One region of the Paenibacillus sp. MT86 genome, then DNA from elsewhere that is predicted to be linked to it. Evidence: a T-box and tRNA genes for the amino acid it is inferred to sense, from the RefSeq annotation. Region 1 holds a T-box; the other regions hold tRNA genes.

Region 1 (4,518 bases):
ATGACCGAACTCATTTCGCAAATATGTTCGTCAAGCAGATGGCGTATCATCGCATAAACCTTCCGGTAGTCGGCGCCCTTTCGATCGATTTTGTTCATGAATAATAGGGTGGGTATCTTTTGTTCCTTCAATGTCTGCATGAGCACCCGGGTTTGGGACTGTACGCCTTCAACGGCGGAAATGACCAGAATGACGCCATCCAGTACGCTAAGCGAATGCTCGACCTCCGAGATGAAGTCGGCATGGCCGGGCGTGTCGATGAGATTGACTTTCAGATCGCCCAGCATGAACGATACCGCGGCGGATTTGATCGTAATGCCCCGTCTCCGCTCAATGTCCAATGAATCCGTGGTCGTATTGCCATGGTCCACCGAGCCTGCTCGTTCAATAATCCCGGCCTTAAATAGAATTTGCTCCGTCAGCGTAGTTTTACCGGCGTCAACATGGGCCAAAACTCCAATGTTCAATATGTTCTTCATATATCGTAACCCTCATTCGTTTCATCATTTGTAGTCCTTTCGGTTGGATGTCGTTGTGACATTGCCGCATAGATATCGCCTCCATGTAGAATAAAGTTAATTCTAGTTTATCCATTGAGAAGGGAACGGAATATGGAATAAATGCTTATATTCATTCATTATCTTGCACGGTACCTGACAACGTGCTGCGTCCTGTTTGGGTTTACATATTTATTACCGTGAAATATCGCCCGAGTTGAATTAGGATAGAGGCATAAACCATGTTGAAGGAGTCTTGCATTTGATATCACTTCATGTCATAGATAAAGATAATTGGGAGGATTGCATCCGCCTTAAGCCCAAACCTGAACAGGAGAAATGGATTGCCCCTAATCTATATTCCATAGCGGAAGCTCAATTTATGGAGGGTTTCGAAACGAGAGCCATTTTCCATGATGAAGAAATGATCGGATTTGTTATGTACGGACTGCACCCGCACGATGACAACTATTGGATATACCGATTTATGATCGACGGCAAATTTCAGGGAATGCATTATGCCAAGCCTGCGATTCGCCTGGTTCTTGATGAGATTCGCCATTCGCCGAATCGTACGGACGATGTTATGCTGTGTTACAAACCCGGGAACGAGCATGCAAAAAGGCTCTATACCCAAATCGGGTTTACGGAAGCCGGTTATGCTCCCTGGGGAGATGTGATGGCTAAATATAGTTTTGTATAATATAGACGTTCATAATGTGAAACCGTGCGTTCTGCCATAACTTATGGTGGCACTATCAAAGAGGATGGGAGGGGACTGCGATTCGAACCTTAGCGATAAGCGACATTCATGGCTGCTATGATGAATTCAATCGGTTATTGTCCGAAGTGAGGTATCATCCCGCACAGGATAAGCTGGTCCTGCTTGGGGATTATGTGGATCGCGGATCAAAAAGCAAAGAAGTGATTGAGCAGGTGATGGAAATGCGGGATTCCGGCGTCATCACCCTTCGCGGGAATCATGATCAAATGATGCTGGATGCCATTCTGCTGGATACGGACGAAGCGAATTCACGCTGGATTCGCAATGGTGCGCGAAATACGATTGAAAGTTATTGCGGCGCCGATTTTTTTGATGGCGATCTGGATCGCTCCAGATACAATGAAGGCAAGGCCTACATAAAACGGCAATATGAGCATCATCTATCATTTCTCGATACACTGCCCCTGTATTATGAAACAGACACCCACCTATTCGTGCATGCCGGAATCAATCCGGGCGTGGAAGACTGGAAGCAGCAGCCTCCACATGATTTCATCTGGATACGGGAACCATTCTTCAATTATCCCACCGGCATCGACAAAACCGTGGTATTCGGGCATACCCCGGCCGTCAACTTGCATGACTCGGAGCATATTTGGTTCTGTGGCGACGGGGACAAAATCGGCATCGATGGAGCATGCGTATACGGTAAGCAGTTGAACTGCCTGGAAATCACGGAACAACTGGAATACCGAACGTATTTTGTCCGGTCCGTGCCTGCGGAGTGATAGGAAAGAGTATGTTATTCTATCATTAAAGCCATGGTTTAACAGACATAATAGGAGGATCAGTCCATGTTGATGATGAACGAAAAGATAAAAGCGCGCGAAGTCGAGCTTACCGGCTTGAACGGCGAGGAGTTGGGCGTCGTCTCCAGGGAAGAGGCGCTTGCCCTGGCTAAGCGTCACAAAGCCGATTTGGTGTGCACCTCGTTGTTCAGCAGCCCGCCGCCATGCAAGCTCGTAAGCCGCGGCCAAGCGAAGCAGGAGGCGGTTAAAGCGAAGCAGCAGGTTTCGGGCGGTCCGATCAAAGTCAAGGAATTCCGCCTGTCCGTACATATCGAAGAGCATGATTACGACACCAAGCTCTCGCAGATGCATAAGCTGCTGGCAGCGGGCAAAGCCGTCCAGCCGGTCATACGCATCCAGGGCAAGGAAGGCGAAGCGGCCCGTAAGCTGCTTGAACGACTCGTTCAAGATCTGGCCGGGGTGGGCAAGAAGGAAACGGGCATTCAGGTTAGCGGCAAACAGGCCGCGGTGAAGCTGCTGCCGGTATAATCTTGCGGAACGTCTTTCAAGGGCGTTTCATTATTGGTGGCGTACAGCGGTTTACTTTTTGAGTTTCTGGTGATATTATGGATCAAATTATAAACGCCATGAAGAGAAGAGTAGATGAACAGGAATCCCTGCAGAGAGCTCCGGTATGCTGAAAAGGAGCGGGAAGCCCTTCATTGAACCAAGCCTCCGAGCGGCGCATCGGAACTTATGGATAAGGGATGGTGCGACAGGAGCTCCTGTTACAGAGCTAGGGTATAAGCGATCGCGTGATGGCCGTACCCGATAAGGCTGGTATCGAGAGATATCGGCAAACCGGGGTGGCACCGCGAAACGAATCTCGTCCCCAAGACTTATGTCTTGGAGACGGGATTTTTTGTTTTATACGGCATTGCGGCAGTAATCAAACATAGGGAGGATTCAGGTATGAGCAACGACTACAACAATGGAGCGGAAACGGCGGATTTTTTGACCAGGATGATCAAGGACGATGTGGAGAACAACGTATATCACAGGCCGGTGGCTACGCGGTTCCCGCCAGAGCCCAACGGTTATCTGCACATCGGCAGCGCCTATGCAATCCACATTAACCATGCCATCGCCAGCCGGTTTAACGGGACATTCAATCTTCGGTTCGACGATACGAATCCGCTGAAGGAAGACATGAAATACGTGGATGCGATCCGGGAGGATATCGAGTGGCTCGGACTGAAGCCGGGCGTTTATTTCGGATCGGATTATGCGTATCAAATCGCTGAGGCAGCAAGGAAACTCATCACCAAGGGGAAGGCATATGTCTGTGATCTCACGCCGGTACAAATGACGGAATACCGGGGGACGCTGACCGAAGCCGGCATGAACAGCCCGTTTCGAGAGCGCAGCATCGAGGAGAATGTATCGTTATTCGAACAAATGCTGGCAGGGGCATTCCAAACGTCCGCGAAAGTGCTCCGGGCCAAAATCGATATGTCTTCGCCCAACATGAATCTGAGAGATCCTGTCTTATACCGGATTATTCATGCCGAGCATTATCGTACGGGAACCACGTGGTGCGTGTACCCGATGTATGATTTTGCCCATCCGATCCAGGATTGGATTGAAGGAATCACGCATTCGCTGTGCTCTGCCGAATTTAAAGAGCATCGACCGCTGTACGAATGGGTGCTGGCCGAGCTGGAAGTGACGGAGCCCCCGAAGCAGCGGGAGTTTGGCAGATTGAACATCTCCGGATACGTAACAAGCAAGCGATACCTGAGGGAACTCGTCGAGGGAGGTTTTGTGGACGGGTGGGATGACCCCAGACTTCCTACGTTGAAAGGACTTCGGCGACGGGGGGTGACTCCCGAGGGAATCCGGCATTTCCTGGACGAACTTGGCGTGATTCGCGGCAACAGCATGGTGGATTCGGCGATGCTCGACCATTTCATCCGTCAGGACTTGAAAGATCGGTGCCGCAATGCGATGGCGGTCATGAACCCGCTGAAGGTGATCATTACGAATGTTCCTGAAGATCGCACCGAGATGCTGAGCATACCGAACCATGAACATGACGAAGCGTTAGGGATGCGGGAGGTTCCTTTTTCACGGGAGCTGTACATCGAACGGGAGGACTTCATGGAGGAGCCGGATCCCGGATTTCATCGGTTATCGCCCGGCAAGGAAGTGCGCTTGAAAGGAGCCTACTTCATCAAATGCGAGCATGTCGTGAAAGACCCGGCAACGGGGGACATCATGGAAATTCACTGCACATATGACCCACTGACGAAGAGCGGCAGCGGATTCAAAGGGCGTAAGGTGAAATCCACGCTGCACTGGGTCTCAGCGAAGCATGGGATTCCGGCGGAGCTTCACTTGTACGATACATTATTGAAGGAATCGGCCGAGTTGTTGGAATCGGATAATATCTGGGCGGATCTCCTGAACCCCGATTCGTTGATTCGGATCAAAGACGCCATACTGGAGC
Region 2 (4,518 bases), 3.2 Mb from region 1:
AAGCCGTAATTAATGCTGAGGTCGCCTGATCCAAGCTACGGTAGGCAATGCCCTTCAAGGAGTAACGGGAAGAAATAACCTCGCCCTGCTCCGTAATTTTGATGCCGCCTGCAATGGTCGATGCCGGCTGAGCCAAAATGCTGCGGTTCAGAGGCATACCGCCGCGTCCGAGCGATCCGCCGCGTCCATGGAAGTATTTTACCTTGATGCCGAATTCATTGGCTACGGCCGTAATCTCTTTGAGTGCTACCTGGAGTTCCCAGTTCGCCGTAATGGCTCCGCCGTCCTTGTTGCTGTCAGAGTAGCCCAGCATGATCTCCTGCAGTTCGTTCATGGCGCTCACCGCTTCACGGTAGATCGGCAGGCTGAAGAGCTTGCGCATGATATCCGGGGCGGCATGAAGATCGTCAATCGTCTCGAATAATGGCGCAGCCTGCAGCGTAGCGATTACGGAACCGTCGTTATCCTTCCGGAACAGCCCGACTTCTTTGGCAAATACCATCACTTCCAGAATGTCGCTTGCGCCCTCGGCCATACTGATCAAATAACTGGAGATGCATTTCACGCCGAATTCCTGCTGCGCACGGAAAACGGTACGGTATACTTCGAGGCATTCCTCGGTGCTGTCGCTATACTCCTGATAAGGCGTAGTCAACGGACGCGGATCGTTAAGCAAGTTATTGAGCAGTTCGATCTTCTCGTCTTCGCTCAATTGGGCGTAGTCCTGCGTCACGTTCATTTTCCGCAGAATTTCGGCCATGGCATTCTCATGCTCTTGGCTATGCTGTCTGATATCCAGCGTTGCGGTATGGAAACCAAACAACTCCGCCTGGCGAATCAGCTTTTGAATATAGGTGTCTGCAACATAGTCAGCAAAATGGAAACGCAGGCTTCGATCAATGATTTTCAAATCCTCGATGAATTCCTCAGGGGTCTGATAACGCTCGCCGCCCGTCATGTTCTCATCCAGAATGTGACTCATTTTAGCCAGCATATATACCAGTTTTACACGATAAGGCTCTTTCTCATTGTGCCAAATTTCCATCTTCTTCAGTGTTACATGCTCGCGGTCTTTTTCAATGGATTGAAGCAATTCATCCGAAACGTTAACGATTGACGAGCTGAAGCTCAGGTATTTCATGAATTCACGCAAAATCCGTTGGTATTCACGAATCGCCAGCTTCCGCTGCATTTCAAGCGTTCTCCACGTTACGTCCGCCGTCACTGAAGGATTTCCGTCCCGATCGCCACCGATCCACGAACCGAAACGCAAATAGGTTGGAACGTGCCAATGGTGACCCGGATAATATTTAGTTAGGCAGCGCTCCAGTTCTTGATAAACCTCTGGCAGAATGTGAAACAGGGTTTCGTGAAAATAATACATACCGTTTCTGACTTCATCCAAAACAGTAGGTTTACGGTCACGAAGCTCATCGGTTTGCCATAGCGTAATCACTTCATTCAGTAGTTTCTCCCGAAGCTGCTCCCGTTCGCGGAATGTCAGTGTCGGATTGTCCAGCTGCATCACATCGTCCGCTATCCGTTTATGGATATCCAGAATAGCCCGACGCATCGCTTCTGTTGGATGAGCGGTCATCACCAGCTCAAGGGATAGACTTTCGAGAATTTCTTGAACTTCTTCAAACGTAATATTGCGCTCTTTCAAATCCTGGACTGCACTTTCGATGGAACCTGGTTGAACACTTTCCCCGGCGGAACGCTCGTAATCGCGTTTACGCCGTATGCGATGATTCTGTTCGGCGATGTTAACCAATTGAAAGTAAATGGCAAACGCGCGAATCACCTGATGGCGAATGTCGGGTTCCAGCGTGCTGATGATCCTTTTGAAATCTGCAAACAATTCTGGCAAGAATACGGATCGCAACGATTTACTCGTTTCGCGAATTTTCTCAACTATATCTAAAAGCTCATTGCCTCCTTGATGGACAAGAACTTCTCCAAGAATATTGCCAAGGAACCGTACATCTCGCCGCAGCAGATTGTTGGAATTGCTTTTTGCGGTTACTGTAAGTTCAGTCATGCTACTCCTCCCATCTCAACCCGTTTCAGCAGTTTATCTATAGGACGTAACGCCTTCCTAACATCATACAATAAAAGCGAATGAAAATCTGCATTTTTCAGGCGAAAAAATTAGCCAAATCGACAAAACTCATGGTCATGTTATACCCATAGCCCACGGACATTAGTCCTATAAACCGTTGATATGACAGCATTCTTTATTGCATTAACACTTCGCAGGATAGTCGTATGAATATGTAAAAAAAACATCACACACGGTGATGTCCTGCTTATGTATGGAGCGGGTGATGGGAATCGAACCCACGCTACCAGCTTGGAAGGCTGGAGTTCTACCATTGAACTACACCCGCATATCAACCCACAAAAGTGACGTTATGCTTCAAAGCATATTCCGGTTACTTTTGCCGGGTCTCAATTGTTAAGCAAATCGGGATGACACGATTTGAACATGCGACCCCCTGGTCCCAAACCAGGTGCTCTACCAAGCTGAGCTACATCCCGATATTAATCTTTTTTGAAAAATGGCACGCCCTGAGAGATTCGAACTCCCGACCTTTTGATTCGTAGTCAAACGCTCTATCCAGCTGAGCTAAGGGCGCAAATGGAGCGGACGACGGGAATCGAACCCGCGACCCTCGCCTTGGCAAGGCGATGCTCTACCGCTGAGCCACGTCCGCATTAATGGTGCGCGTGGAGGGACTTGAACCCCCACGTCAAAGACGCTAGATCCTAAGTCTAGTGCGTCTGCCAATTCCGCCACACGCGCACAAGATGAAACAATGGTGAGCCATGAAGGACTCGAACCTTCGACACCCTGATTAAAAGTCAGGTGCTCTACCAACTGAGCTAATGGCTCGCATTTCAGGCCACCGAAAATACTCGGAATCACCTTCAAAGCGTAACTTTACTATTTGGAGTAAAGTGGCTGGGGATATAGGATTCGAACCTATGCATGACGGAGTCAAAGTCCGTTGCCTTACCGCTTGGCTAATCCCCAAAATCGTTGAGTTACTTCTATCTTGCCGATTCTCGTTAGAATCATGCATGAAATGGTGGAGGCTGAGGGGATCGAACCCCCGACCCTCTGCTTGTAAGGCAGATGCTCTCCCAGCTGAGCTAAGCCTCCGTATAAACTCATGGGGTTCTCATCCCCTGATGAAATAAAATAGTGGTGACCCGTAGGGGATTCGAACCCCTGTTACCTCCGTGAAAGGGAGGTGTCTTAACCCCTTGACCAACGGGCCACATTTTCATGATGCATGTCCAAACCAAAAGCGAATCTGGAGCTTCCAACCGGGATCGAACCGGTGACCTCATCCTTACCATGGATGCACTCTACCTACTGAGCTATGGAAGCAAGTGGCTCCCCGAACAGGACTCGAACCTGTGACAACTCGATTAACAGTCGAGTGCTCTACCAACTGAGCTATCAGGGAATATGTACCGCTTGGCGACGTCCTACTCTCCCGGGACCCTTCGGTCCAAGTACCATCGGCGCTGGAAGGCTTAACGGTCGTGTTCGGTATGGGAACGCGTGGAACCCTTCCGCCATCGCCACCAAACGGTTCAGATGTTTGATCACCTGAAAACTAGATACGAAACGATTTGCAGCACATTAGAATCCGTAGCATTCACCCGATGTGGTATCGGGGTCCCCGAAAAGTATTCGGCATCTGCTTCAAAGCTTTGCTTCACTTTTTGGGGTGTTTTTTGGATAAGCCCTCGACCGATTAGTATTGGTCAGCTCCATGCATTGCTGCACTTCCACCTCCAACCTATCTACCTCGTCGTCTTCAAGGGGTCTTACATACTGGGAAATCTCATCTTGAGGGGGGCTTCACGCTTAGATGCTTTCAGCGCTTATCCCGTCCGTACGTAGCTACCCAGCCATGCTCCTGGCGGAACAACTGGTGCACCAGCGGTACGTCCATCCCGGTCCTCTCGTACTAAGGACAGCTCCTCTCAAATTTCCTACGCCCACGACAGATAGGGACCGAACTGTCTCACGACGTTCTGAACCCAGCTCGCGTACCGCTTTAATGGGCGAACAGCCCAACCCTTGGGACCTACTTCAGCCCCAGGATGCGATGAGCCGACATCGAGGTGCCAAACCTCCCCGTCGATGTGGACTCTTGGGGGAGATAAGCCTGTTATCCCCAGGGTAGCTTTTATCCGTTGAGCGATGGCCCTTCCATGCGGTACCACCGGATCACTAAGCCCGACTTTCGTCCCTGCTCGACTTGTAGGTCTCGCAGTCAAGCTCCCTTATGCCTTTGCACTCTTCGAATGATTTCCAACCATTCTGAGGGAACCTTGGGGCGCCTCCGTTACTCTTTAGGAGGCGACCGCCCCAGTCAAACTGCCCGCCTGACACTGTCCCCGTACCGGATCACGGTACCAGGTTAGAACCTAGATACGATCAGGGTGGTATCCCAACGTCGCCTCCACACAAGCTGGCGCTCATGCTTCTAAGGCTCC
Region 3 (4,518 bases), 3.0 Mb from region 1:
AACTCGTCTTTCATTTCATGCAGCTGAGCAACAAGCTCTTTCGCTTGAGCCTCGGATTGCAGGTGCAGTTCTACGTACTCGGTTTCTTTTTGATCGAAATAGATCTTTTCTTCAAGCAGCTTGCGAGCCACTTCTTCTTGACCGTTTTTCAGAGCCAATTCCGCCTGAGCTTCACGTTGTGCCGCCATCTTCACAGCCTCATCGACGCGCTGCTTCATGCGACGCTCATTTGCCATTTGCTTCGCAACCGTTACCTCAGCTTCATGAATTTCTGCCTCCATGTCGCGCAGGTACTGGTTCAGCATTACGATCGGATCCTCCACTTTATCCAGCAGCTCGTTCACCGATGCTTTCGTCATATCCTTGATTCTTTTAAATACTCCCATGTTATTTATCTCCCTTCTCATAGTTCGAAAGTTTTTTCTTCAATTCTTCGATTTCTTTTTGCATGGCTTTTCTTTCAATATCCTTCATCATCGCATCCAGATCGGAATCGGTGGACGCGTTCGTTCTTGTGCCGTTGGGACGATCATATTTGGGACCAAAGCTTCCATGCTCATTAGGATTAGGGTAGCCTTGATGACGTCCATAAGCGTCATTGTAGCTGTTGTAGCCTGGCCCCGGGCCCGGATGGTCGTTGTAACGGTATCCGCCGCCATGTCTTCCTTGCGGTCCGTACGGATCGTGATAATACGGCTCTTTAGGAACGACGAGGGTTGCAATCAGATAGATCAACAGCGTTGTACCGCCTGTGAAAAAGATACTGACTACAAATATGATTCTAAGTAGGGTAGATTCGACTCCGAAATGATCGGATATACCGCCGATCAACCCTGTGAACATCTTGTCTCGGGTGGAACGGTACAATCTTGTCATGGTTACTCCTTTCCGCTGTTATTCAGCTTTTGCTTCAAGCGGGCAAGTTCCTTTTCCAATACCGTGGAGACGGATTCTCCAGCCTGATCCATGTATTCCTGCCCCATGCGGCGTAAATCGCGAAGGCTTCTGGCTTCCAGTTCCCAGTCGCTGATACGGTCCTCGAGGCGATTGAACATCTTCGGTACATCATGACCCCCGCCATAGGATCCCGTACGTTCATTCATTTTTTGCTGAAGACGAAGGGTTTCCACTCGGGCAACATAATACTGGCGTTTGCTGTAGACCGTCTGATATTCCATCCGCAGCTCACCGAGCTGCTCCTCGATTTCTTTCAACGACTCCAGGCTAGAGGATAACAGGCCTTGATACTGTTCAATCTTTTCCTCATAAATCAGCTTCTCCTGCAATGCCAGCTTGGCAAGATGCTCTTCGCCGGCCTTCAAGGCAAGCAGTGCCTGCTCTTCGCGTTTGAATCGCATGGTTTCCGCTTGATCCACCTGCTGTTTCAGCTGTCTGGAATGTACTTGGCATTGCTGCTGCAGCTTCTCGGCCTCAGCAATGTCCTGTCTGGTTGAATGTAGGAACTGGTCGATCAATCGAACCGGATCCTGGCTCTGCTCGAGCTTTTCATTCAATGTTGCTACGGTTATGTCTCTTATCCGCCGGAAAACACTCATATCGGCTTAGCCCTCCTCATCTATCATGATCTGATCTGTTGTTTATGCAGGTTATATAATGTAGTTGTTCCTTATCAATAACGGGGTCTTCCATTCTTCAATCGGGACACTCCGTAGATGATTAAGATAACACCAAGGATCGGACCGATCAGCCAAGACAGTTTACCCATCAACCAGATGATGCCGATACCGAGAATGATCCATCCCATCAAGGTATTGCCTCTTCGAATTCCGTAGTATCCCAAAGCAACCATTAGTATCGGAATTAGAAGACTGAACAACCATCCAAGCAGAGGACCGAATACTCCCAGAAGAACCAAGATCCCTAAACCAATCAACAGGATACTCATTCCATTGCCTTTTGAATTCCTCATTTATACACCGCCTTTCTGTTGTTTGATCGTTGTTTCATTTGTTCAACCTTATGACTCTATTCTAGGTAATTTCGAGTTTGACTAAAACGGCCTGTGGACGGTTTTTGGACCTAGACCTAAGGCGGGGCTTCCTATAGACCTACGTCCAACCCCTGGACTGGTCTGCAGTTTTTGCGTTATATCCGTGAACGAACACTTTCCTGCTACGGTAACTTATTGAAGGAACATCAATCTACAGGAGAACGATCTTCAGCAGCTGTGATTGGGAGTGGACTTGTCGTGTGGATGCTTCGATGGAGGGACAACAAAAAAAGGAATGCAGACGTTGATCGTCTACATTCCTTTTGATTGATGCCGGTGAAGGGACTCGAACCCCCACGGTTTCCCTCACGATTTTGAGTCGCGCGCGTCTGCCAATTCCGCCACACCGGCTTACACAATGGCGTGCCCTAAGAGATTCGAACTCCTGACCTTTTGATTCGTAGTCAAACGCTCTATCCAGCTGAGCTAAGGGCACATATGGTTGTTATGGAGGCGCCACCCAGATTCGAACTGGGGATAAAGCTTTTGCAGAGCTGTGCCTTACCACTTGGCTATGGCGCCAGAAATAAAAATGGAGCGGACGACGGGAATCGAACCCGCGACCCTCGCCTTGGCAAGGCGATGCTCTACCGCTGAGCCACGTCCGCAAACATAAAATCAATGGCTGGGGATATAGGATTCGAACCTATGCATGACGGAGTCAAAGTCCGTTGCCTTACCGCTTGGCTAATCCCCAATATGATTTTGTAATATGGGGCGATCGAGGGGAATTGAACCCCCGAGTGCCGGAGCCACAATCCGGTGCGTTAACCACTTCGCCACGACCGCCATATTGTACTAAAAATTGATTCGATTGGCAGGGGCAGCAGGAATTGAACCCACACTAACGGTTTTGGAGACCGCTGTTCTACCTTTAAACTATGCCCCTAAAAACTGGTGGAGGATGATGGATTCGAACCACCGAACTCGAAGAGAGCAGATTTACAGTCTGCCGTGTTTAGCCACTTCACTAATCCTCCAGAATGGTGCCGGCGAGAGGACTTGAACCCCCAACCTACTGATTACAAGTCAGTTGCTCTACCAATTGAGCTACACCGGCGTATAAAATTTTAAAAGGTACATGGTGGCTCGGGACGGAATCGAACCGCCGACACGAGGATTTTCAGTCCTCTGCTCTACCGACTGAGCTACCGAGCCATAGAGCTCATTTCGGACTTTGACGAATCCCATATCGGATACGCATCTCATCCCAAAGTCATCTATGAAACTTGTAAAAATGGCGGAACTGACGGGATTCGAACCCGCGATCTCCTGCGTGACAGGCAGGCATGTTAGGCCTCTACACCACAGTTCCACGAGGCACTATCGCTATTGCGATATAAATTGGTTGCGGGGGCAGGATTTGAACCTACGACCTTCGGGTTATGAGCCCGACGAGCTACCGAACTGCTCCACCCCGCGTCATTAAAAGGGTTGCTTGTATAGGGTCCCCGAAAAGTAATCGGAATCACTTGCGAAGCATGAGCTTCACTTTATGGGGATGAATGATGGTGGAGGCTGAGGGGATCGAACCCCCGACCCTCTGCTTGTAAGGCAGATGCTCTCCCAGCTGAGCTAAGCCTCCGTAACAAAGCGACTTTTATCATACCAAAATCTGATATAAGAAGCAAGTGTTTTTTTAAGAAAGTGGTGACCCGTAGGGGATTCGAACCCCTGTTACCTCCGTGAAAGGGAGGTGTCTTAACCCCTTGACCAACGGGCCTTGCTTAAAATTATAATGGCGGAGAGAGAGGGATTCGAACCCTCGAGACGCTTTTGGCGCCTACACGATTTCCAATCGTGCTCCTTCGGCCAACTCGGACACCTCTCCATAAATGGCTCCCCGAACAGGACTCGAACCTGTGACAACTCGATTAACAGTCGAGTGCTCTACCAACTGAGCTATCAGGGAACAATATTTAGTTCAAGTGATTGATCACCTGAAAACTAGATACGAAACGTATTTGCGTTGATTAGAATCCGTAGCATTCACCCGATGTGGTATCGGGGTCCCCGAAAAGTATTCGGCATCTGCTTCAAAGCTTTGCTTCACTTTTTGGGGTGTTTTTTGGATAAGCCCTCGACCGATTAGTATTGGTCAGCTCCATGCATTGCTGCACTTCCACCTCCAACCTATCTACCTCGTCGTCTTCAAGGGGTCTTACATACTGGGAAATCTCATCTTGAGGGGGGCTTCACGCTTAGATGCTTTCAGCGCTTATCCCGTCCGTACGTAGCTACCCAGCCATGCTCCTGGCGGAACAACTGGTGCACCAGCGGTACGTCCATCCCGGTCCTCTCGTACTAAGGACAGCTCCTCTCAAATTTCCTACGCCCACGACAGATAGGGACCGAACTGTCTCACGACGTTCTGAACCCAGCTCGCGTACCGCTTTAATGGGCGAACAGCCCAACCCTTGGGACCTACTTCAGCCCCAGGATGCGATGAGCCGACATCGAGGTGCCAAACCTCCCCGTCGATGTGGACTCTTGGGGGAGATAAGCCT

The links. A T-box is a leader RNA that pairs with one kind of tRNA and senses whether it is charged. The one in region 1 lies ahead of AC3RCL_RS13650 (glutamine--tRNA ligase/YqeY domain fusion protein), so its partner is inferred to be a tRNA-Gln.
Region 2: it has a tRNA-Gln gene. The T-box ahead of AC3RCL_RS13650 (glutamine--tRNA ligase/YqeY domain fusion protein) is inferred to sense a tRNA for this amino acid. The anticodon was not compared.
Region 3: it has a tRNA-Gln gene. The T-box ahead of AC3RCL_RS13650 (glutamine--tRNA ligase/YqeY domain fusion protein) is inferred to sense a tRNA for this amino acid. The anticodon was not compared.

Annotation. Positions count from the first base shown of each region.
Region 1 covers NZ_CM179499.1:3,081,982-3,086,499, forward strand. The annotation lists gene AC3RCL_RS13630 (GTP-binding protein) at 1-479, opposite strand, end outside; gene AC3RCL_RS13635 (GNAT family N-acetyltransferase) at 760-1,200, shown strand; gene AC3RCL_RS13640 (metallophosphoesterase family protein) at 1,305-2,009, shown strand; gene infC (translation initiation factor IF-3) at 2,076-2,558, shown strand; T-box leader at 2,648-2,906, shown strand; gene AC3RCL_RS13650 (glutamine--tRNA ligase/YqeY domain fusion protein) at 2,982-4,518, shown strand, end outside.
Region 2 covers NZ_CM179499.1:6,256,423-6,260,940, forward strand. The annotation lists gene ppc (phosphoenolpyruvate carboxylase) at 1-2,041, opposite strand, end outside; tRNA gene AC3RCL_RS28530 (tRNA-Gly) at 2,317-2,390, opposite strand; tRNA gene AC3RCL_RS28535 (tRNA-Pro) at 2,468-2,541, opposite strand; tRNA gene AC3RCL_RS28540 (tRNA-Arg) at 2,563-2,639, opposite strand; tRNA gene AC3RCL_RS28545 (tRNA-Gly) at 2,643-2,717, opposite strand; tRNA gene AC3RCL_RS28550 (tRNA-Leu) at 2,723-2,806, opposite strand; tRNA gene AC3RCL_RS28555 (tRNA-Lys) at 2,821-2,896, opposite strand; tRNA gene AC3RCL_RS28560 (tRNA-Gln) at 2,963-3,037, opposite strand; tRNA gene AC3RCL_RS28565 (tRNA-Val) at 3,091-3,166, opposite strand; tRNA gene AC3RCL_RS28570 (tRNA-Glu) at 3,210-3,284, opposite strand; tRNA gene AC3RCL_RS28575 (tRNA-Thr) at 3,322-3,397, opposite strand; tRNA gene AC3RCL_RS28580 (tRNA-Asn) at 3,401-3,476, opposite strand; rRNA gene rrf (5S ribosomal RNA) at 3,486-3,602, opposite strand; rRNA gene AC3RCL_RS28590 (23S ribosomal RNA) at 3,751-4,518, opposite strand, start outside.
Region 3 covers NZ_CM179499.1:6,041,532-6,046,049, forward strand. The annotation lists gene AC3RCL_RS27500 (PspA/IM30 family protein) at 1-386, opposite strand, end outside; gene AC3RCL_RS27505 (PspC domain-containing protein) at 388-876, opposite strand; gene AC3RCL_RS27510 (PspA/IM30 family protein) at 879-1,556, opposite strand; gene AC3RCL_RS27515 (hypothetical protein) at 1,631-1,930, opposite strand; tRNA gene AC3RCL_RS27520 (tRNA-Leu) at 2,283-2,362, opposite strand; tRNA gene AC3RCL_RS27525 (tRNA-Arg) at 2,371-2,447, opposite strand; tRNA gene AC3RCL_RS27530 (tRNA-Cys) at 2,460-2,533, opposite strand; tRNA gene AC3RCL_RS27535 (tRNA-Gly) at 2,545-2,619, opposite strand; tRNA gene AC3RCL_RS27540 (tRNA-Gln) at 2,634-2,708, opposite strand; tRNA gene AC3RCL_RS27545 (tRNA-His) at 2,725-2,800, opposite strand; tRNA gene AC3RCL_RS27550 (tRNA-Trp) at 2,827-2,900, opposite strand; tRNA gene AC3RCL_RS27555 (tRNA-Tyr) at 2,907-2,991, opposite strand; tRNA gene AC3RCL_RS27560 (tRNA-Thr) at 2,996-3,071, opposite strand; tRNA gene AC3RCL_RS27565 (tRNA-Phe) at 3,094-3,169, opposite strand; tRNA gene AC3RCL_RS27570 (tRNA-Asp) at 3,250-3,326, opposite strand; tRNA gene AC3RCL_RS27575 (tRNA-Met) at 3,357-3,433, opposite strand; tRNA gene AC3RCL_RS27580 (tRNA-Val) at 3,521-3,596, opposite strand; tRNA gene AC3RCL_RS27585 (tRNA-Glu) at 3,660-3,734, opposite strand; tRNA gene AC3RCL_RS27590 (tRNA-Ser) at 3,751-3,842, opposite strand; tRNA gene AC3RCL_RS27595 (tRNA-Asn) at 3,848-3,923, opposite strand; rRNA gene AC3RCL_RS27600 (23S ribosomal RNA) at 4,080-4,518, opposite strand, start outside.